4 regions of the Micromonospora sp. SH-82 genome follow, and region 2 is predicted to be linked to each of the others. Evidence: riboswitches for the same ligand, from Rfam matches in the RefSeq annotation. Region 2 holds a riboswitch; each other region holds the start of a gene.
What was found. A riboswitch is a leader RNA that binds a small molecule or an ion and turns the genes downstream of it on or off. The one in region 2 is predicted to bind cyclic di-AMP.
Positions count from the first base shown of each region.

Region 1: it holds a riboswitch for cyclic di-AMP, as region 2 does, so the genes downstream of both, WHN02_RS05270 (NlpC/P60 family protein) here and WHN02_RS25475 (coiled-coil domain-containing protein) in region 2, are expected to answer to the same signal.
Region 3: it holds a riboswitch for cyclic di-AMP, as region 2 does, so the genes downstream of both, WHN02_RS20390 (transglycosylase family protein) here and WHN02_RS25475 (coiled-coil domain-containing protein) in region 2, are expected to answer to the same signal.
Region 4: it holds a riboswitch for cyclic di-AMP, as region 2 does, so the genes downstream of both, WHN02_RS12765 (C39 family peptidase) here and WHN02_RS25475 (coiled-coil domain-containing protein) in region 2, are expected to answer to the same signal.

Region 1 is NZ_CP148049.1:1,139,731-1,145,122, forward strand. Features, by position in the region: gene WHN02_RS05260 ((Fe-S)-binding protein) at 1-468, shown strand, start outside; gene WHN02_RS05265 (NlpC/P60 family protein) at 686-1,699, shown strand; cyclic di-AMP (ydaO/yuaA leader) riboswitch at 1,893-2,033, shown strand; gene WHN02_RS05270 (NlpC/P60 family protein) at 2,097-3,095, shown strand; gene dcd (dCTP deaminase) at 3,350-3,928, opposite strand; gene WHN02_RS05280 (pyridoxamine 5'-phosphate oxidase family protein) at 4,040-4,594, shown strand; tRNA gene WHN02_RS05285 (tRNA-Gly) at 4,781-4,854, shown strand; gene WHN02_RS05290 (SRPBCC family protein) at 4,964-5,392, opposite strand, start outside.
Region 2 is NZ_CP148049.1:5,810,425-5,815,816, forward strand. Features, by position in the region: gene WHN02_RS25465 (HelD family protein) at 1-1,440, shown strand, start outside; gene WHN02_RS25470 (cation diffusion facilitator family transporter) at 1,548-2,462, shown strand; cyclic di-AMP (ydaO/yuaA leader) riboswitch at 2,616-2,746, shown strand; gene WHN02_RS25475 (coiled-coil domain-containing protein) at 2,792-3,910, shown strand; gene WHN02_RS25480 (PfkB family carbohydrate kinase) at 4,075-5,052, shown strand; gene surE (5'/3'-nucleotidase SurE) at 5,049-5,392, shown strand, end outside.
Region 3 is NZ_CP148049.1:4,577,039-4,582,430, forward strand. Features, by position in the region: gene WHN02_RS20370 (hypothetical protein) at 1-712, shown strand, start outside; gene WHN02_RS20375 (hypothetical protein) at 747-872, shown strand; gene WHN02_RS20380 (DUF1707 domain-containing protein) at 1,051-1,542, opposite strand; gene WHN02_RS20385 (diacylglycerol/lipid kinase family protein) at 1,661-2,707, opposite strand; gene WHN02_RS20390 (transglycosylase family protein) at 2,901-3,500, opposite strand; cyclic di-AMP (ydaO/yuaA leader) riboswitch at 3,518-3,630, opposite strand; gene WHN02_RS20395 (hypothetical protein) at 3,927-4,220, shown strand; gene htpG (molecular chaperone HtpG) at 4,325-5,392, opposite strand, start outside.
Region 4 is NZ_CP148049.1:2,771,047-2,776,438, forward strand. Features, by position in the region: gene WHN02_RS12750 (glycosyltransferase family 2 protein) at 1-387, opposite strand, end outside; gene WHN02_RS12755 (polysaccharide pyruvyl transferase family protein) at 482-1,807, opposite strand; gene WHN02_RS12760 (acyltransferase family protein) at 2,029-3,309, shown strand; cyclic di-AMP (ydaO/yuaA leader) riboswitch at 3,598-3,739, shown strand; gene WHN02_RS12765 (C39 family peptidase) at 3,774-4,649, shown strand; gene WHN02_RS12770 (CDP-glycerol glycerophosphotransferase family protein) at 4,811-5,392, opposite strand, start outside.

The DNA.
Region 1 (5,392 bases), 1.6 Mb from region 2:
CAGCTCGGCGGCGAGTTCGAGGTGGTCCACCACACGCAGCTCCTGGCCCACCTGGTCGCCGATGGCAAGCTCACCCCGGTCCAGCCGGTCGACGGCGGGGTCACCTACCACGACCCGTGCTACCTGGGCCGCCACAACCGGGTCTTCGCCCCGCCGCGTGAGGTCCTGGGCAGCGCCATCGGCGGGGGCACGGGCGACGCCGACCTGATCGAGATGCCGCGCAACAGCGAGCGCTCGTTCTGCTGCGGTGCCGGGGGCGCGCGAATGTGGATGGAGGAGCGGATCGGCAAGCGGATCAACGTGGACCGGGTCGAGGAGGCCATGTCCACCGGGGCGAAGACGGTCGCCGTCGGCTGCCCGTTCTGCTCGACGATGCTCAACGACGGGGTCAACGGCAAGGCTGCCGGAGAACAGGTCGAGGTGGTCGACGTGGCCAGCGTCCTGCTCCGCTCGGTCCGGCCGGAGTGACCGGAGGGTGACCGACCCCCACATTGATGGGTACCCCTCGATCGCCGAATAGTGGATACCGTTGGTGTGCAAGCGATTGCTTCACCGTAATGGTGAAGATTGTCTTCTTGCCCCGATCGCTTTGCTTCCCTAATGTTGGGCACCGGCCGCTTGTGGGTCGTCTGTCTCGCCCTCCCCTCCTCGCGAGGCGCCCGGCGGCCGGTCGGCAAAGGAGTCGGTGCCGGTGGCGAGCCTGCCCCCTCATCGTCGTGTCCCGAAAACGCCCGCCCGAGTACGCGGCGCGCGACGGGCATTGGCGCGTCTGACAGCCCTGTGTGCTGCCGTGATCGTCGGCGCCGGGATGCTCGCCGTACCGGCGCAGGCGGAGCCCACGGTCGAGGAGATCGAAGCGCAGATCGAGAAGCAGTGGCGCCAGCTGGAACCCACCATCGAGCAGTACAACAAGGTGCGGTCCGAGCTGAGGGTCAACCGCAAGAAGTCCGACGACCTCGCCAAGAAGATCGAGCCGTTGCAGCTCGAAAGCGAGTTGGCGCTGAACCGGATCGGTGAACTCGCCTCCCGGTACTACATCATCGGCCCCTCGTACGAGCTGGGCGCGGTGCTGGTGAACAGCCGCCCCGGGCAGCTCGGCGAACAGCTCACCCTGCTGGACCGGGTGGCCACCGAGCAGCGTCGGCAGATCGAGGACGTCCTGGCCGTCCAGGCCAGGTTCAACACCCAGAAGGAGAAGCTGGACACGCTCGTCACCACCCAGGTCAAGCAGGAGAAGGATCTGGCGAACCGGCGCAAGAAGATCGAGGGTGAGATCAAGACCCTCCGGGCGTCGATGCCGAAGACCACAGTGCAGACCGCCAACTGCCCGACCATCAACGGGGTGGTGAACGCGGCGGCGCGTACCGCCATCCGGGTCGCCTGTGCGCAGATCGGCAAGCCGTACGTGTTCGGGTCCACCGGGCCGAACTCCTTCGACTGCTCCGGACTGACCCAGTACGCGTACCGGGCCGCAGGCATCAGCCTCACCCACTTCACCGGGGCACAGTGGAACGAGGGACGGGCGATCCCGCGTAACGAGGCCCGCCCCGGCGATCTGGTCTTCTTCCGCAGCGACCTCAGTCACGTCGGCATCTATCTGGGCAACGACAAGATGGTGCACGCGGCGAGAGCCGGTGTCCCGGTCAACGTCTCCAGCATCAACACGATGCCGGTCGCCGGGTTCCGACGACCTGGCTGACCCTCGGCGTACCCGAGGCCCTCCGTCGTCGACCACCAGACGACGGAGGGCCTTCGTGTGTGGGCCGCGCCGCGCCCGAGAGTGAACGAACGTGAGACGGAGTGTCACGTATCGCTCCGTTGCGGATAGGCGGTCGTCTCTCTACGCTGGTGAACCGTCGGTCGGCAGCAGAACCGTCCAACCCGGGCGGTCACGAACGACACCGCCGAGTCGCCCGCAGGGGTGATCCGGGAACCCAGGTACGTCGGGGTCAATCCGCAGTCCGCTGCGGTAGGGCGTCCCCTTCCGCCCGAACCCGTCAGCTGACCCGGTAGGCGGTTCCGTCGAAGGAGTACCGAGCCCGGTGGCACTTCATGCCCCGCGGCCACCGTCCACCAGGTCGGCGCAGGTCGACCCGGTGCCGGCTGGGCCGCGCCCACGCTCGTTCCGTTGCACCACAGCACTGGCCGCGACCGCTGCGGTCCTGGTCGGGGCCGCCGTCCTCGGGGTCCCCGGCCCGGCGTACGCCGAACCGTCGGTGACAGATCTCGAACGGCAGATCGACAGGGACTGGCACCGACTCGAACCGCTCATCGAACGGCACAACGCCGTCCGGCAGGACCTCGCCGACAAGCGTCGGGAGGCCGCCGCCCTGGCGGCCAGGATCGACCCGCTGCAACGCCAGGTCGACGCGGCGATGAAGCAGGTCAGCGACCTGGCCGTGCGGGCGTACAAGGGTGAGGGCTTCTCGGCGCTCAACCTGATGCTCTCCGGGCGTACCCCCGGTGAACTGGTCGGCCGGATCGAGCTGATGGACCGGTTCGCCCACCGCCGGCAGGAGGACGTCCGGGCCGTCCGGGACCTGCGTGACGAACTGGCGGCCGGGAAGACCCGACTCGACCGGATGATCGTTCAACTCACCCGGGCGGAGAGGGGGCTCGCCGCGAGCCGTCGACAGATCGACGCCGAGATCGCCAGGTTGCAGAAGCTGCGGCTGCGGGCGTACGACAGCGGTGCCGGTGGGCCGCTCCGCCCGGCGCCCTGCCCCGTCACCTACCCCGGGGGTACGGCAGGTGACGTGGTCCGGTTCGCCTGCGCCCAGATCGGCAAGCCGTACGTCTGGGGCGCCGAGGGGCCGAAGGCGTACGACTGCTCGGGATTGATGCTCGCGGCCTGGGCGAAGGGCGGTGTGGCGCTGCCGCACAACGCCGCCCGGCAGCGGAAGGTGACCTCCCCGGTCGGCCGCGCCGACCTGCGCCCCGGCGACCTCGTCTTCTACTACCGCGACGTGCACCACGTGGGGATGTACGTCGGTGACGGCTGGGTGGTGCACGCCGCCCGGTCCGGGGTGCCGGTGCGGATGAAGCGCCTCGGTGACGCCCCGATCCACAGCTTCGGTCGCCCCGGCAAGGGCTGACCGTTCCGGCTGTCGGCGAGTGCACGTCGGCCCGTGAGACCGACGTGGTGTCCCTGCCGACGGCAGGCCCGGGTACCGCTGTCGCGGTGGTGCCCTGCGCGCCGCCCCCGCTGGTCCCGCGGGGGCGGCGCCGGGTCCTCCCCCGGCGGTCCGTCCCGTGCCCGCTCACGTCCCCCGGCGGGGCGCCGTGGCCTTCGGTGGCTGCTGGTCGGTGCCGGCGGGCCGGTGCTTTCGGGCCGGGTGTCGGCCCTGGGTCAGCGGGTCGGCCAGGTGCGCCAGTGTTGCCAGGAGCGGCTCGGGGTCGGGCCGCGCTGCCCCTGGTAGCGGGAGCCGTAGACGGCCGATCCGTACGGGTGCTCCGAGGGGGACGAGAGCCGGAAGATGCAGAGCTGTCCGATCTTCATCCCCGGCCAGAGGGTGATCGGCAGGTTCGCCACGTTGGACAGTTCCAGCGTGACGTGACCCGAGAAGCCCGGGTCGATGAACCCGGCCGTCGAGTGGGTCAACAACCCCAGTCGGCCCAGGGAACTCTTCCCTTCGAGTCGACCGGCGAGCTGCTCGCCGAGGGTGATCACCTCAAGGGTGGAGGCGAGCACGAACTCGCCCGGGTGCAGCACGTACGGCTCGCCCTCGGGCACCTCGACCGGGGAGGTCAGGTCGTCCTGCTGGGCCGCCGGGTCGATGTGGGTGTACAGGTGGTTGTTGAAGACCCGGAAGAGCCGGTCGAGGCGTACGTCGATGCTCGAAGGTTGCACCAGGGAGGGCTCGAAGGGCTCCAACGCGAGCGTGCCCGTCTTGATCTCGATCAGCAGGTCACGGTCGGAGAGAAGCATTTGGCAACCCTATCGAGCACGCTCCGGGGCACCCGATCGGGTGCCGGTGATCGTGCCGGGTGACCAGCGTGTCGGGTCGATTCTCGTACAGGTGTTCGATAAGATGTGGACATGGCTTCCTGGTCCGACTTCGCCGCCGACGACCCCCGACTCGCCGACGGGATTCGCCTCCTCATGCAGCAGTACGGGCCGGGCTTCGGCTACCTGGCCACCGTCCGCGCCGACGGTGGACCCCGGGTCCACCCGGTCTCCCCGGTCATCACCGACGAGGGGCTCTTCTGCTTCGTCATCGACTCGCCCAAACGCCGTGACCTCGAACGCGACGGCCGGTACGCCCTGCACTCCTTCCCCCCGGAGGAGAGCGACGACGAGGCGTACGTCGCCGGCCAGGCCAGCCCGGTGACCGACCGGGCCCGGATCTCCCGGCTCGCCGACGTCGGCCGCGCCTCCCCCGACGCCGACTGGCGGCTGTTCGAGTTCACCATCGACGTCGCCATGCTCACCCGACGCGACCTGGGCGGCCTGGACGTTCCCGGTGCGCCGCCCCGACGTCCGGCGGTCCAGGTGTGGCTGGACCCGCGCGCCAGCCACGGCACCCGGCCCGACTCCGCCACCACCCCGGACCCGTGGCCTCCCGCCCGCCGAGCCCACGTCACCGCCGCCTGAACCCTCGTCCTTTCACGTCACCGGCCCTGCCGCCGAGGACGCTCGCGTCGATCATGAGGTCGGCGGCCCTGTGGATCTTCCGACCACCCGCCGACCCTCATGATCGACCCGGGTGCGAGTGGGCGAGGCACGGCTCGGGGGTGGCGTGGTGCGGTGGCGGCCGGTTCGGGTACAGTGGGGCGGCCTGCGGGTGTAGTTCAATGGCAGAACATCAGCTTCCCAAGCTGACAGTGCGGGTTCGATTCCCGTCACCCGCTCCACCACGAAAGCCCTGACCCGGAATCGCATCCGGTCAGGGCTTTCGTCGTTGCAGAGCCACGTCGAACAGCCGCTACGGGTGTGGTCGGTGGCCGAGCGAGGCGGCGTACGTCATCGCTCATCCTCGGTGGGCAGGTAGAACGCGGTGGTGGCCGCGACTGCGGCCGCGACGTGGCCCGGTTCGCCACCGCCTGCCAGGTGGGCCTCGCCCCAGGCGGCGGCGCTGCGCCGGGTGAACTCGCGTCCGGCGGGCGACGCCCCGAACTTCTCGTGGTCGAGGACCTCGCCGTCGCCCAGGTGGCCGGCGAGGGTGAGGAGATGCAGATCCCAGCCGACGCCGCCCGCACCGGGACCGTAGGTCGGGAACATGGGCTCTCCGACGGCCGCAGCGTGGACCAGTTCGAACTCGGTGTCCCCGGCCGATCCGGGAGACAGGCGCACCTCGACCTCGCTCGTGCCCGGCCACTCGTCCGCGCCTGGCCCGAACATCCAGGACACCCGCAGCAGGCGCGGCGGCTCGCACCGGAGGATCTCGCCATG
Region 2 (5,392 bases):
CGGTACGCCGGTGGCGGGATCCTGGTCGTCGGCCCCTCCTCGGTCTTCGTGGAGTACATCGCCTCGGTGCTGCCCTCGCTGGGCGAGGAGAGCGCGACACTCCGCTCCCTGGGCACCCTCTTCGTGGGCATGTCGGCGACCCGGACCGATCCGGCGGACGTGGCGGCGGTGAAGGGGTCGCTGCGGATGCGCCAGGTGCTGGAGCGGGCGGCCCGCGACGCGGTGCCGGACGGTCCGACCGAACTGCGCCTGCTCTACCGGGGTGAACTGCTGCGGCTGGGCCGTGCGGAGTTGGACCGCATCCGGGAACGGGCGCTGGTCCGGGGTGCCCGCCGCAACGAGGTACGCCGGGCCGGGTTCGACGGGATCTTCGCCGCACTCTGGGCGCAGGTGCGTACGCTGCACGTCGGCCACCTGCCGGACCAGCGGACCTTCGACGGGGAGATCGTCGACCGGCCGGAGTTGCGGGAGTTCCTCAAGGCGTGGTGGCCCCGCCTGCACCCCCGGCACGTACTGGGTTGGTTGGCCCGACCGGAGCGGCTGCGGGCGTACGCGGGAGGGATCCTGTCCCGGGCGGAGGTCCGGCTGCTCTCCGAGGCCTGGCGGAGCCTGGACACCGAGGGTCTGACCATCGCCGACATCGCCCTGCTCGACGAGTTGGACGCGTTGCTGGGCCAGCCGGTGAAGCCGGCCCGCCCCCGGCGGGACCCGTACGCCCTGGCGGGCGGGGTACGGGAGCTGAGCACCTTCGCCGACCGGCAGCGGGCCGCCCGGGAGGCCGCCCGGCAGCGCCCGGAGGACTACCGGGAGTACGCCCACGTGGTCGTCGACGAGGCGCAGGACGTCTCGCCGATGCAGTGGCGGATGATCGGCCGACGGGGGCGGCTGGCGTCCTGGACCGTCGTCGGCGACCCGGCCCAGACCGCCTGGACGGGTGATCCGGCGGAGCTGACCCGGGCCCGGGACCAGGCGCTGGGTCGACGTCGGCGGCACCGGTTCACGTTGACCACCAACTACCGCAACCCGGCGGAGATCTTCGCGGTGGCGGCGGCCGAGATCCGTCGGGTGGACCCCGACCTGCCCCTGCCCGTCGCGGTGCGCTCGACCGGGGTGGAGCCGGTGCAGCGGGTGCTGTCGGCGGCCGAGTTGGCACCGGAGACGGTGGCCGCGGCGACGGCCATGTTGGCCGAGGTGCCGGGGACGGTCGGCGTGATCACACCGGTGGACCGCCACCGCGAGGTGGCCGGGTGGCTGGCCGAGGTGGCCGAGCCCCGGCTCCAGGTGGTGACGAGCCTCCAGGCCAAGGGCATGGAGTACGACGGGGTGGTGCTCGTCGCGCCCGGGGAGATCCGGGCCGATCCGGGCTCCGGGGTCCGTACGCTCTACGTCGCGCTGTCCCGGGCCACCCAGCGCCTGGTCACCCTCGATCCCACCGGCTGAACGTCGACTCCGACGGTCGACAGGCCTCCCCTCGTCCGACACTTGCATACATAGCGATGTGAGCATAGGTTGTATCCCGGTCGGGTCGGACGACGGAGGGTGTGGGCGTGGGCGCAGGGCACGATCACTCGGCGGCGGTGGCGAACGCCGCCCATCGACACGTGGGCCGACTCTGGGCCGCGCTGGCCCTGCTGGCCGTCTTCACAGTGGTGCAGACGGTCGCGGCCTTCCGCACCGGCTCGCTGGCCCTGCTCTCCGACGCCGGACACATGTTCACCGACGTGCTCGGCATCGGCCTGGCCCTGGCCGCGATCACCGCGACCCGCCGGGCCACCACCGACCCGCAGCGCACCTTCGGCCTCTACCGCCTGGAGGTGCTCGCCGCCCTGGCCAACGCGGCGCTGCTGAGCGGGGTCGCGGTCTACGTCCTCGTCGAGGCGGTCCGCCGGATCGGCGACCCACCGGAGGTCCTCACCGGCCCGATGCTCGGGGTGGCGGTGCTCGGCCTGCTGGCCAACGTGGTCGCCTTCGGACTGCTGCGCAAGGGTGCCGAGGAGAGCATCAACCTGCGCGGCGCGTACCTGGAGGTGCTCGCCGACCTGGTCGGTTCGGTCGGGGTGATCGCCGCCGCGCTGGTCATCGCGTTCACCGGTTGGTGGTGGGTGGACCCGGTGGTGGCGGTCGCGATCGGGGTGTTCATCCTCCCCCGGACCTGGCGGCTGGCCCGGGCCGCCCTGCGGATCCTGGTCCAGGCCGCCCCGGAACACCTCCAGGTGACCGAGGTGCACGACCGACTCTCGGCGGTCCCCGGCGTGGCCGAGGTGCACGACCTGCACCTGTGGACGCTCACCTCCGGGATGGAGGTCGCCTCGGCCCACCTGACCACCACCCCGGGCGCGGAGATCGGGACGGTGCTCGCCGCCGCCCGGACCACGCTCCGGGAGGAGTTCCGCATCGAGCACGCCACGTTGCAGGTCGAACCCGGAGCGTCAGCGGGTGCCTGCGGAACCATCGAGTGGTGATGAGCACAGGCTTAAATTTCCGCGAGGATTGCTCTTTTTGCCGTACTTTGTCGCCCACCTCTCCGACACCATCGGTCACTTTGACTGCAACCGTCACACCCACCCCGGTAGGCTCGGTCCCGGCCTCCGCCGGGCGGCGCCCATCGGTGCCCACGGTGGCCGCCGCCTAATCGCCCACCCGGGCGAGCCGGGGAACCACGTTCCTGGGGTGCATCCGCGTCAGCGGTAGGGATCTTCCGTCCCGAACCCGTCAGCTAACCCGGTCGGCGGTTGACGGAAGGACAGGTCCATTGGCAGTAGTGGCATCACCGCGACGCATCACCGCCCGGATGGCGGCCCTGCTCGTCGCGACCCTCGCCCTCGGTGGCGCGGTCGCACCGGTCGGTCCGGCCCAGGCCGCGACCCGGGGAAGTCTGCTGGCGGCACCCGACGCCGACCCCGAGGGCGGCACCCCGGCCCTGCGCAACCAGCTGGAGGCGGCCAGCAAGGGATGGCTGGAGGCGAAGGCCAAGCTCGAGAAGTCGACACAGCGGCAACAGGAACTCAACGGTCGACTCAAGACCATCGACTCCGACCTGGCCGTCCAGAACACCAAGGTCGGTGAGATCGCCCAGGTCGCGTACCGGACCGGCCGACTCGGGGCGGCGAACGCCCTGCTCAACGCGACCTCCCCGGAGGGCTTCATGGACCGGGCCGCCGCGCTCGACCAGGTCGCCGCCAGCGAGGAGCGGGAGCTGCGCAAGCTCCAGGAGACCCGCAACCAGTCCGCCCGGACCAAGGTCGAACTGGATGCCGAGGTCAACGAGCAGCGCAAACAGGTCGCGACGATGGCCAAGCGCAAGGACCAGGCCGAGAAGGCCCTCGACGTCGCCGTCACGCAGGAGCGCCGTGAGGAGGCCGAGCGCCGCCGCCAGCAGCAGCAACAGCAACAGGCCCAGCAGCGCAGCAGCAGCGGCGGGTCGAGTGGATCGAGCGGGTCCGCGGCGTCCAGCGGGCCGGGCGGGAGCAGCACCAGGAACGCCAAGCCCGCCCCGCGTAACTCCGACGGGTCCTGGCCCCGGGAGTCGTGCAGCGTCAACGACCCCACCCCGGCCAACGGGTGCATCACGCCCCGGACCCTGCACGCCCTCAACCAGGCCAAGGCGGCCGGCTTCACCCGGTACGTCTCCTGCTACCGGCCGGGTGGATCAGGTGAGCACCCCAAGGGTCGGGCGTGCGACTTCGCCGCACAGCGCAACGGCTTCGGTGGGCACGCCACCGGCGGGGACCGGACGTACGGCAACAACCTGGCCGCGTACTACGTCCGCAACGCCGACCGGCTGGCCGTGCTGTACGTGATCTGGTACAGGCAGATCTGGCTGCCCAGCAGCGGCTGGCGCTCCTACAGCGGGGCGGGTGGGGACCCGTCCAGCGACCACACCAACCACGTGCACCTGTCGGTGTACTGACCCCCGGGTGACGCCCGGTGTCCCGCCACGACGGTGGGGCACCGGGCGTTCTCGTGCCCGGCGAGGCGTACGCCCGGCGTTTTCGTGCCCGGCGAGGCGTGCCCGGATCACCGCGTCGACGGTTATCAGGTGAACGACCCGGCGTACGGACGGAAGGTGGCCCCATGGACGGGCACGTGATGGTGTTCGCACCCACTCCCCTGCTCACGGTCACCATCGAACAGCCCAGCGACCACCCGGAGCTGCACCTGCACCCGGGCGGGCAGGGCGTCTGGCAGGCCCGGATGATCTCCTCCCTCGGGGTCCCGGTGGTGCTCTGCGCCAGCATCGGCGGGGAACTCGGTCAGGTCCTGGAGCCTCTGCTCGCCACCGAGGGGGTGGACCTGCGGACGGTCCGCCGCCACTCGACCAACGGCGGGTACGTGCACGACCGCCGCGACGGTTCCCGACAGGAGATCGTCGACGTGACAGGTGAACGGCTCACCCGCCACGAGCTCGACGAGCTCTACAACCTCGCCCTCGGGGAGGGGCTACGGGCCCCGGTGAGCGTCCTCAGCGGCCCCAACGAGCCGTCGCTCGTCCCACCCGACGTCTACCGCCGGTTCGCCGCCGACCTCGGGGAGAACGGTAGTCGGGTGGTGGTCGACCTCTCCGGGGAGCACCTCGCCGCCGTCCTGGACAGCGGGGTGTTCCTCTGCAAGGTCAGCCACGAGGAGCTGCTGCGCGACGGGTTGGCCGCCGACGACAGCGTCGCCGAACTCACCGGGGTCATGTACGACCTGCACCAGGCCGGTGCCCAGACGGTGGTGGTCAGCCGCGCCGAGGAACCGGCCCTGGCCCTCGTCGACGGGGAGGTGTTCGAGGTGGAGATGCCCCGACTGCACGCAGCCGACCCCCGGGGGGCGGGTGACTCGATGACCGCCGGGGCGGCGGCGGTGGTGGCTGTCGGCGGTGACATCCGGACGGCGATCCGTACCGGGGCGGCGGCGGGGGCGCTGAACGTCACCCGGCACGGGTTGGGTACCGGGCGGCTCGACTCGATCAACGGACTCGTCGACCGGGTCCGTCTCGTGCCGGCCGGGTCCCGCCCCCAGGAACGGATCAGCCCCGACGAGCTGGCCCACCGGGCGGTCGAGCGATGACGCTGCGGGTCCTGGTCACCAACGACGACGGCATCGCCGCCCCCGGCATCCAGGAGCTCGCCCGCGCGGCGGTGAGACGGGGGCTGGACGTGGTGGTCGCCGCCCCCCAGGAGGAGATGAGCGGCACCGGCGCGGCGATGACGGCGGTGGAGCGGGACGGACACGTGGTGGTCCACCAGCAGTCCCTGCCGGGGCTGCCCGACGTCCCGGCGTACGCGGTCAGCGGCTCACCGGGTTTCATCACGTTGATCGGGTTGCACGGTGCCTTCGGTCCGGCCCCGACAGTGGTGCTCTCGGGGATCAACCGGGGGGCGAACGCCGGACGGGCGGTACTGCATTC
Region 3 (5,392 bases), 1.2 Mb from region 2:
GTGCCGCCGGATCGCCGACCCGGTCGAGGCGGCCCTGCTGGCCGCCCGCTACGAAGAGATGTCCGGCAGTGTGCACCTGATCGAGACGGCCGAGCTGCTGGCCGCCGGGCACACCCACCCGCAGGTGACGGGGCCGAGCGGCGGGCGCGGCCGGGTGGCCCGCTGGGCGGGTCGGCGCGGTGGGCCGGTCGCCGCGACCGACGCGAGCTGGAAGCGTCGCTGCGGCGGCATCGGGTACGTGACCGGCGACGGCCGGTTCGGGCTACGTGGCCGACGGCGGGACCGGCTCGACCCGACCGGACCGTCCCGGGTGCTCGTCGACGAGCTGCGGGCGGTGGAGTACCTGCTCACCGACGGCACCGTCCCGCCCGGCCTGACCGTCCTGGTCGACAGCCTGCCCGCACTGCGTTTCCTCGACCGGTGGCAGCGCGCCGAGGACGGGATCCACCTCATGCCGGACGGGTACAGCCTCCGTCCTCGTCGCAACGGCGCACCGCCCACCCTGGTACGCCTCGCCCGCCTGGTCGGCACCCGTCCGGACCTGCGCTTCCGGCACGTCCGGGCGCACTCCGGGCACCCGCTCAACGAAGCCGCCGACGGGTTGTCCCACCTGGCCCGTCGCAGCATCGAGGAACGGTTCGACCCGTACGCCCGGGCGTACGGCCTGGTCGACGCGTTCCTGCGGGACTGGCACACCGCCGTCGCGGACTGAACCACCCGTCAACCGACCCGAACGGAGCAGAACCATGATCAGAAACCACCGCACCGCCGACCGGACCGCCTCCCTGCCGACGGCCGTGGGCCGTCTCGCCGACATCGGCCCCGGTCCCGGTTTCACACCCACCCGACGCGGCTCCTGCGACGCCCCTTGACAGTCCGGCGCTGGCGTCGACCTCGTATCCGCTGGGCGAGACCACACACGCTGCCAGATCTCGGTAGGAATCGACCCTCATAGGGGCCACTCACTTCCAAGATCCTCGACGGAAGGGGGTTCTGACGGTGACGCGCCTGGGCGGGGTTCCGGCGGTGATGCGTGTCGGGCTGGGCGGGTCAGGACTGGTCGGGGATCGGTTCGCCGAAGACGAGGATGCCGATGGCGCAGATGGAGAAGACGATGCCGACCGCGCCGAGGATCATGCCGGTCAGGGCGAGGTTGTGGTTGCGGGCGCTCTTGAGACCGGGGCGGCCGAGCAGGATCGCGGCCACTCCGAACAGGGCGCCGACGCCCGCGCAGAGGGAGGCGACCACCGAGAACCCGCCGAGCGCGACCGCGGCGATCGTCATCGTCCGGGTGCGCTGCTCGGGGTCGACGGTGACCTGCGGGTTCGGCGTGGCGGCGGAGGTCTGCTGCGGGTGCCAGTGAAACTGACGGGGCAGATCGGCGACCTGCCCCGTCAGGTCGCCGACGACCGTGGCGCTGTGGACCGCCGCCATCCGGCGTTCGTAGTCGGCCAGGTCGATGTAGCCCTGCTCGAGTGCCTGCGACAGCAGGTCGAGAACCTGGGTCCGCTGTGCCGTGCCCACCCGCTCGTTCAGATCCATCGGTGAATCCTGTTCCTCCGTCGCCGGTCACCCCGGTGATCCCTGATGATCACCGGGGGGCCGGCCCAGCCTAGCCAGGAGACACCGTCGAGCCCACACCCCCTGGACGGGGAATGCCTTACGCCTGTTGAGTTTCCGGGCAGCAGACGGTCAGCGCCGCCGGGACGACCTTCACCTTGAGGCGGTTCGTCTCACCCCGGGCACCCCCGTCGAGTTCGTACGTCCTCGGGGCGTCGAGGCGTACCTTGATGGTGCGTCCCCGGGTGATCCGAACGAAGGGGGACTCCTCGGAGCGGCCGGCGGCCATCCGGCCGAGGGTGCGGGCCCAGTCGACAGCGCCGCTGGCGGTGGCCACCCCGACCTCCAGGGCACCGTCGTCGGGGCGGGCGTCGTCGAAGGCGGGGATGCCGCCGGTGATGGTGCCGACGTTGCCGAAGAGCACGCAGCTGGCCTCACCGTCGAACCAGTCACTGCCGTCGATCCTGATCCGGGTCCGGACGCACTCGCCGCGCACGTGCCGCAGCCCGGTCAGGACGTAGGCGAGGCGGCCGAGACGGCCCTTGAGGTTACGGTCGGCGTCACGGATCAACTCGGCGTCGAACCCGGCACCGGCCATCACCGCGAAGTGTTCCCCGTTGACCTTGCCCAGGTCGACGGTGCGACGTGGGCCGTGCAGACCGATCCTGACCGCCTCGGGCAGGTCGGTAGGGATGCCCAGGTTGGTGGCGAAGAGGTTGGCGGTCCCGGCCGGCAGGACGGCCATCGGGACACCGGATCCGGCCATGGCGTCCGCACTGCGCTGGACGGTACCGTCGCCGCCCCACACGAAGACCAGTTCGGCCCCCTCGTCGAGGGCCTTACGGACCTTCTTCGGCGCCTTGCGACTCTTCGGCACCTCGTACCAGAGCAGGTTCTTGATCCCGGCGCCGACCAGGGCGGCGCGGAGTTCGTCGAGCCCGCCGCCGAAGGTCTTCTTGCGGTGTGCGACGACGGCCACGGTGCCCAGCGTCGTCGCGCCGCCCGCCCGAAGGGTGCCGCCCGCGTCGGCGCTGCCCGGGTCGGTGCCGACGGGGTCCGTGGCGGCCGGATCGGTGGTGGCCGGGTCGGCGGTCGGGTCGGGGCGGGCCGGGTCCGTGGGGCGCTCGTCCAGGGTGTTCGTGCTCATGGTGGTCGCTGGTACCCCACCGGCGACGTCACTACGCGTGTCCACCCTGGAGATACCAGCGCCGGGGGCGAAACCCGGCACACCGGCGGGCGGAGGACCGGACCGGCCGGTACGACGGGCGGGGACGAGTCGGCGGGAAGGACGGCGGGGAACCCGGCCGGGAGGTGCGCCCCGGCCGGGTTTCGCCTCGACGTCAGAGGGTGAGCCGCTGACCGGGGATGATCAGGCCCGGGTCGTCGCCGATGACGTCCTTGTTGCGCTCGTGCAGAGCCTGCCACCCGCCGGTGACGTCGTGGGCGGCGGCGATCTTCACGAGGGTGTCACCGGCCTCGACGACGTACGTGTCCCGGTCGGTGCTGCGCGACGCGGGCTGCTCGGCGCGCTGGGCGGCGGCGTCGGCGGCGGAGGTCGACCCGCCCGAGGGCGAGACCGGGCCGCCCAGGGGGCCGCAGGTCGGCCAGGCACCGATGCCCTGACCCTGCAGGACCTGCTCGGCGACGGCGATCTGCTGGGCGCGGGTGGCCAGGTCGGCGCGGGTGGCGTACTGGAGGCCGCCGTACGCCTCCCAGGTGCTCTGGACGAACTGCAGGCCGCCGAAGTAGCCGTTGCCGGTGTTGATGCTCCAGTCGCCGCCGGACTCGCACTGGGCGATGGCGTCCCAGTCGACGCTGTCGGCCTGGGCGGGGGCGGCGGTGCCGAACACGGCGGCGAGGCCGGTCACGGCACCGACGGCGAGGGTGCCGAGGATCCGTCGGGGGTTGCGCAGGGCGCGGGACGTGTGTCGAGTTGCCATGGGGTTCCTCCACGCCGACGAGGTGAGCTGTCGGGTTCGGGCCGAGGAGCCCGGCCGCCGGTGGGCGGCTTCACCCCGAGGTGACGTGCACCGTGGAACCTGGGTCCCCCGCTCCATGCCCTGTGGTGGAGTGTTCCGCGGAGCCGGGGGCATGGATTGGGCGTACTCCGGCGGCGGTGTCCGCGTCGGCGGACCCGTATGACGGTAGGGGTGGCCCGGGGCGGGTGCATACGCTGCGTGAGGTTGTTCACCAGGCCACACGGGGCGGGGTTGCGAACTCGCCGCTCAGGCGGCATTCTGCGCCTTCACACACCTCTGACCAGGGCATCCGTGTCGACCGTCACCCAACTGTGACGGGCCGGAACGGTTAGAACAGGGGTTCAGTGGTGAGGGTTAAGGGGACATCGCGTACGAGGGGGGCCGCTCATGTCCAGTTCCATCGGATCCGACCGGCGCGACGCCGTGCCGGCGGGCGTGACCGACACCATGCTGTGGCGGCAGGCGATCGTCGTCGCCGAGCAGCACCGGGATGCCGCGCAGGGGCAGTGCCGGAACCTGCAGTGTGCCGACGGCCCGCAGCCGTGCGCCGCGTACACGTGGGCGCGGCGGGCGTTGCAGCTGGCGTACCCGGCCGAGCAGGAGCAGCAGCACGCCGACCGGCCCGCGTTGGCCGCGGTCGCGGCGCCGCCCCGCTACCCCGGCTCGGTCGCGGCGGCCTGAGTCTCACGACGTCGGGTGGGTGACCCCGCCCGGCGTCGGGCCGTGACGTCTCGCGGGTCCGGTGCGGCAACACCGGCCCGCGAGACACGTCTGACCGGAAAAGATCAGAGGGTACGGGCCAGCCGGTCGGCCAGGAGCCGGGTGAACCGGGCCGGGTCGGTCAGCTCCCCGCCCTCGGCCAGCAGCGCCATGCCGTACAGCAGCTCGGCGGTCTCGACGAGGGCGGCCGGGTCCTCACCCTGCTCGTGAGAGGTACGCAGCCCGGCGACCAGCGGGTGGGTCGGGTTGAGTTCCAGGATCCGCTTCACCGGCGGAACCTCCTGACCCATCGCCCGGTACATCTTCTCCAGGGTCGGGGTCATGTCGTACGCGTCGCCCACCACGCACGCCGGTGAGGTGGTCAGCCGTGAGGAGAGCCGGACCTCCTTGACGTTCTCGGCGAGCTTCTCGGTGAGGAAGGTCAGCAGACCGGCGAACTCCTGGGTGCGCTGCTCCCGCTCGGCCTCGGCCTCCTTCTTCTCCTCCTCGGTGTCCAGGTCGACCTGGCCCTTGGCGATGGAGCGCAGGGCCTTGCCGTCGAACTGGCCGACCTGCTCCACCCAGACCTCGTCCACCGGGTCGGTGAGGATGAGCACCTCGTAGCCCTTGGCCCGGAACGCCTCCATGTGCGGGGAGTTCTCGATCATCGACCGGGACTCACCGGTGGCGTAGTAGATGTCGCCCTGGCCGTCCTTCATCCGCTCGACGTACCCGGCGAGGGTGGTCAGCTCCGCCGGGTCGTCGGTGGAGGCCACCGACACGATCTCCAGCAGGGTGTCCCGGTTGTCCGGGTCCTCCAGGAGACCCTCCTTGAGCGCCCGACCGAACTCGGCCCACAGGGTGCGGTACTTCTCCTCGTTGTTGGCCTTCAGGTCCTTCACCGTGGAGAGGATCTTGCGGACCAGGCGGCGGCGGACCACCTGGATCTGCCGGTCCTGCTGCAGGATCTCCCGGGAGATGTTGAGCGACAGGTCGTGCGCGTCCACCACACCCTTGACGAAGCGCAGGTAGTTGGGGATCAGCGCCTCGCAGTCCTCCATGATGAACACGCGCTTGACGTAGAGCTGGACCCCGCGCCGACCCTCCCGCATGAACAGGTCGTACGGGGCGTGCGCGGGGATGAACAGCAGGGC
Region 4 (5,392 bases), 3.0 Mb from region 2:
GTCCAGGAGCAGGAGGTCCGGCTCGTCCCGGCGCAGCTGCTGCAGGACCGCCGGCACCGAGGCGGGGGGCAGCCAGTCGTCGGAGTCGACGAACCACACGTAGCGTCCCCGCGCCACGGCCAGGCCGGCGTTGCGGGCGAGCCCCAACCCCACGTTCTCGGTGAGCCGGACCACCCGGACGTTGCGTCGTCCGGCCGCGTACGAGGTGAGCATCTCGCCGCACCGGTCCGGAGAGGCGTCGTCGACCGCGATCAACTCGACGCTGTCGGATTCCTCGTCGGACAATCCGCCGAGGATCGACTCCAGGCACTGGTACAGATACGACTCGACGCCGTACACGGGGACGACGAAGCTCAGGAATGGGGTTCGCGTCGACTCAGTGACCACGCTCGACACCATCGACGGCGCGGGTGGCCGGCCCCGGAACCTGACGTGTACGGGCGGCGGGCGATTGCTGAACAGCCCGCCGCCCGTCGGTGAACTATCGGTTCAGGATCTGCTTGACCCGGCTGCCCAGCGCCCGCCGGACCCGGGTCTTCAACTGCTGGTCCCGTTCCGCGCCGAGCTTCTCCTGCAGTTCGCGGTTCTGCTCGCGCAGCCAGTCGATCCGGGAGACCAACTGGTCGTTGGGGGCGCATGCCTGCGGCCCCACACCGGGCGGGTAGACGGTGTCGAGCACCTGCTGGTCGAAGCGCGCGGCGCTGTCCCCGTCGGCGAAGGAATTGCCGAGTTCGTGTCGGGTGAGGAAGGCCATCATCGTCTCGTACCGGGCCTTGTGCCCGTTGTTGAGTGCCGTGTAGTCGGCCTCGTCGTAGAGCTGGGCGGCGTCCACCTCACCGGAGACGTCGGTCATCTCCCGGTACGGGATGTCGAAGTAGCGGGCCAGTTCCAGGGTGCGCGAGTCGTGCGCGAACAGGTAACCGGGGGTGCCCGCGATCAGTGCGGTGATGGTGCCGTGGATCCGGGTGCCGAAGTTGAAGTCGAAGTCGGCGAGGTGGTCCATCCAGGTCCACGGGTCGACGAACATCCGGATCTTGTCCTCGGTGAACAGCGGGTGCGAGGTGTGGATCGGGATGTTGCTCTTCTTTCCACGGTCCTCGGGGGCGTCACCGTAGAGCAGGACACCGAGGGTCTTGACGTCCTGCGGGATGTAACAGAGATTCGGGTACTTCCGGTGGTGGGAACTGATCACCTTCGCCATCGACTTCACGTACGGCGAGACGGTGAGCGCGATCTTGTCGTCGGTGCCGAGGTACGGCTTCTTCTTCTCCACCCGCAGGGTGTCGCCGTGCAGGAACATCGACGGACAGCCGATCACCTCCACCGCGTCGAAACCGAGCGAACGCAGATAGTTCTCCGTGATCTCACCGCGTACGCCGATGGTGTGCGAACGGTCGAGGACGGCCCCGACGAAGTCCTTGACCTGGTCGTCGATCGGGCGCAGGTATTCCAGGTCGCCCTTGAGGTTGGTCTGCGCGCCGACACCGTAGACGACCACCGGGATCTTCAGGCGACGGATCAGCCGGGTCATGCTGACCAGCCGGTGGGCGAAACTGCGCCGGAAGGCGTTGGCCAACGGGACCACGAACACGTCGTAGTTCTCGTTGATCATGTCCGCGTCCCGGGCGTCGGAGCGGAACCCGGTCGAGGTGATCTCCGCATTGGCGGTCCGGAGGATCTTGTGTGCCGAGTGGCTGAAAACCAGGTTTCCCGAGTTGTCGCCGATCCAGTTCCGCTCGAACGTCTCCTCCGGCGGGTAGATGTCGAAGGGCCCCTTCTTGGCCCGGAGCAGAATCCGCTGGTGCATCACTGGTCCCTCTCGTCCATGCCCCCGCTGGCTGGTCTGCGGATATTAGGGCATCGGCTCTTACCTACTCCACGCCCGTCACCACCGTCCGATTCGGCCGCGAAGATGAGCGGTCGTCCGATTGCGGTATGGTCCCCGGCGGCGGCCGGTCGACCCCCGGCGACGGAGCGTGGAGGAGGAGACGTCGTGGTGGTTCGTACGGTCGTGGTCGGTGTGGTGGCGTGACCAGCGTATCGGCGACCGGCGCGACCGCCACCGGAGCGACCCCCGCCCTGTCCCGGCTGCCCTCGCTCACCGGACTGCGGTGGATCGCCGCCCTGCTGGTGTACGGATTCCACGCCGCCACCATGCGGGTCGTCGCCGAGCCGGGACCCCAGGGCGTGTTGGAGAAGGTCTTCACCCTCGGCCTCTCCGGAGTGCAGTTCTTCTTCATCCTCAGCGGTTTCGTCCTGGTCTGGTCGGCCCGCCCCGAGGACTCGAAACGGGCCTTCTGGCGTCGCCGGGCCGCGAAGATCTATCCCAACCACATTCTCATGTGGATGGTCGTGCTGCTCGTCGGGCTCTACTTCGTCGACCCGGTGAACGGTCAGGTGGCGCTCACCAACCTGCTGCTGTTGCAGGCGTGGGACCCCACTCCGGGCCACTTCTACAGCATCAACACGGTCAGCTGGTCGCTCTCCTGCGAGCTGTTCTTCTACCTGTGCCTGCCGTTCGCACTCCCGGCGATCCGGCGGGCCCGACCCTGGATGCTCTGGGCCGTCGTCGTCGCCGTACCGCTGCTGATCCTGGCGCTCTGGCCGACGCAGTTGCTGGTGCCACCGGAGTACCGGTGGTGGTTCACCCAGATCTTCCCGATCACCCGGTCGTTCGAGTTCTGGATGGGCGTCGCCGCCGCCGAGCTGATGCGTCGGGGCTGCTGGCGTGGTCCCCGGCTGACGGTGGCCAGCGTCGTGTTCGTGGCCGTCTGGGTGGCGGCCGGTGAGCTCATCCGCGCCGAGCTCTGGGCGGCGGTCCTGTCGGTGGCGTACATCCTGGTCATCACCGCCGCGGCGGACGCCGACATCAACGGCCGCCGCTCACCCTGGCGCTCCCGGCCGATGCTCTGGCTCGGCGAGGTCTCCTTCGCCTTCTACCTGGTGCACGTCTTCGTCATGGTCACGGTGCTCCGGCTCGCCGGCGTCTACGGCGTCGGCCTGCCCGGCTGGTGGGGGCCGGTGGCGGTGGTGGCCTTCCTCCTGGTCAACCTGGTGCTGGCCGGGCTGATGCACAGGTACCTGGAGACCCCGATGATGCGCCTGCTCGCCCCCTCCCGCTCCGGCCGCACCCGGCGCGGGTCGGGACCGCAGTCGGCCGGTTCGGACCCACGACAGGTAGCGCCCGAGCCGCAGCCGGTCGCGCCGGAACCGCAGTCGGTCGCGCCCGAGCCGCAGCCGGTCGTGCCGGGGCCGCGCTCGGCGGCGTCCGCCGCCGAGCAGCCGGTGGGCGACGCCGAACGACGCTGACCCATCCCGTCGTGACGGTGATGCCGCTCACAGGACGCCGGATCCGGTCACGCGACGCAGGTGGGACGTCGCCCGCCGACAATCCCTCGGGGATGCTCACCGAACGTCCGGTTGTCGCCCTCGACGGATGGATGAAACCGCCCGTCCCATAGATACACGACACTGTCGGAGTGCGGTGAAGATTGCTGCCATGATCGAGGTTTAAGCAGGTCAAGCCGGGTTGGCAGGGAAAAGCTCGGCCAGTAGTGTCGCTGCGTCCGGTGCGGTTCCCGATCGCAAAAGCGACGCCGCTCCGACCCGCTCAATCGTCTCAGGACGAGCCGGGGACCCACGTAGTCCGGGGTGAATCCGGGAGCCAGCACTCCCGGTAGGGCGACTTCTTCCCGCCCGAATCCGTCAGCTAACCCGGTAGGCGGAATCGGAAGGAGCCCCGTTCCTTGCCTCACCATCCCCTTCAGTCGACAGTGAGACACCATCTCGGGCGACAGCTGCGTCGGCTCACCGCAGACCGCTCGTACCAGGTCGTCGCCGCCTCGGCCGCGACCCTCATGGTGGCCTCGGGCGTCGGAGTCGGCGTCGCCGTCACCGGTGACGGGTCCGACCTCGACCAGCCCACCCCGGCCACCGTCGCCGAACAGGCCCCCTACGCCGGTGACCTTCCCGCCCGCGCCGAGCTGAGCGCGCCGCAGACCGCGGCGCCGTCGCTGACCACCCCGGCCCCGACCGCCACCGCCCGCTCGCAGAGCCCCGCTCCGACGGCGACCGCGAGCAGCGCCACCAGCACCACCGCACCGGCGACCGACCTGACCCGTACGGCGACTCCGAAGCCGCCCGCGTCGAAGGTCCTCGACCACGACCACCAGTCCCAGATCACCTACTACTACTGCGGCCCGGCGGCGGTACGCAACGCGCTGTCGGCCATGGGCCTGGCCCGGACCCAGGACGACCTGGCGGTGCGGCTCGGCACCACGACGATGGGCACCAACTCGGCCGCCGACACCACCCGGGTGCTCAACCAGGTGGTGGACGGCAGCCCGTACCGGACCACGATGATCCCCGGCAACGCCGCCACCACCGCCCAGACCGAGCGGCTCCGGGCCGACCTGGTCGCGGCGGTCGCCGACGAGCGCGGCGTGGTGGTGAACGTGGCCGGGACCACCACCGACCTCGCCGGGGGCTGGCACTCCTTCCCGGGCGGACACTACGTCGCGGTGGTCGGTTACCGCGACGACGGCCGGACCGTGAAGATCGCCGACTCGGCGAATCCGGCGGTCCCGACGTACTGGCTGACAGTGGGCACGCTCGCCGACTGGATCGCCAGCCGGGGCTACTCCGCCTGAGTCGGCAGGCCCCACCCGGTCCACGAGACGGGCGCCGTCCCCCCGCGCAGGGGGGACGGCGCCCGTCTCGTTCTCGCGGGGCCGCTCAGGCGATGGGAGAGGGGCGCTCGTCCCGGTGCCCGTTCAGGCGGTGGGGGAGCGGCGTTCGTCCCGGTGGTCGCTCAGGCGGTGGGGGAGAGTGGCCCGGTGGCGGCGTCGGCCAGCCCGGCATCCCCACCGGTACGCGGACCCGGCGGGGTCCACGCCGGGTCCAGGTGCCGCCGGGCGGCCGCCAGGAACACCTCCGCGTAGGACTCGGCCGGGAAGTCCCCGAGGTAGCGGGCGCGGGTGTGCCACCGGGCCGACTCCGCCGGATCGGTCTGCAACAGCGCGGTCAGCACCTCGTCGACGTTCGACATGTCCCGCCGGAGCACGTACGCCGAACCGGCCAGGGGGAACCGCTCGGTGAACCGGTCACCCTCGCCCACCATGTCGGTCACCGCGTACGGCTTGCCCGAGTAGAGGTAGTCGGAGATGACCCCGGAGACGTCCGACACCAGCGCGTCCGACCGGTTGACGCACTCGGTGAGGGTCAGGTCCCGACCGGCGGCGGCCCCGAAGACGTGCGGCCGTCCGGTGCGGGCCCGGTCGGTGGAGAGCAGCTCGGTGAGCCGGGCCAGCTGTCGGGCCGAGGCCGGGTTCTGGGTGGTGTACGGGTGGGCCCGGAGGATGACTGTGGCACCCCGGGCCAGCAGCGCCCGGAC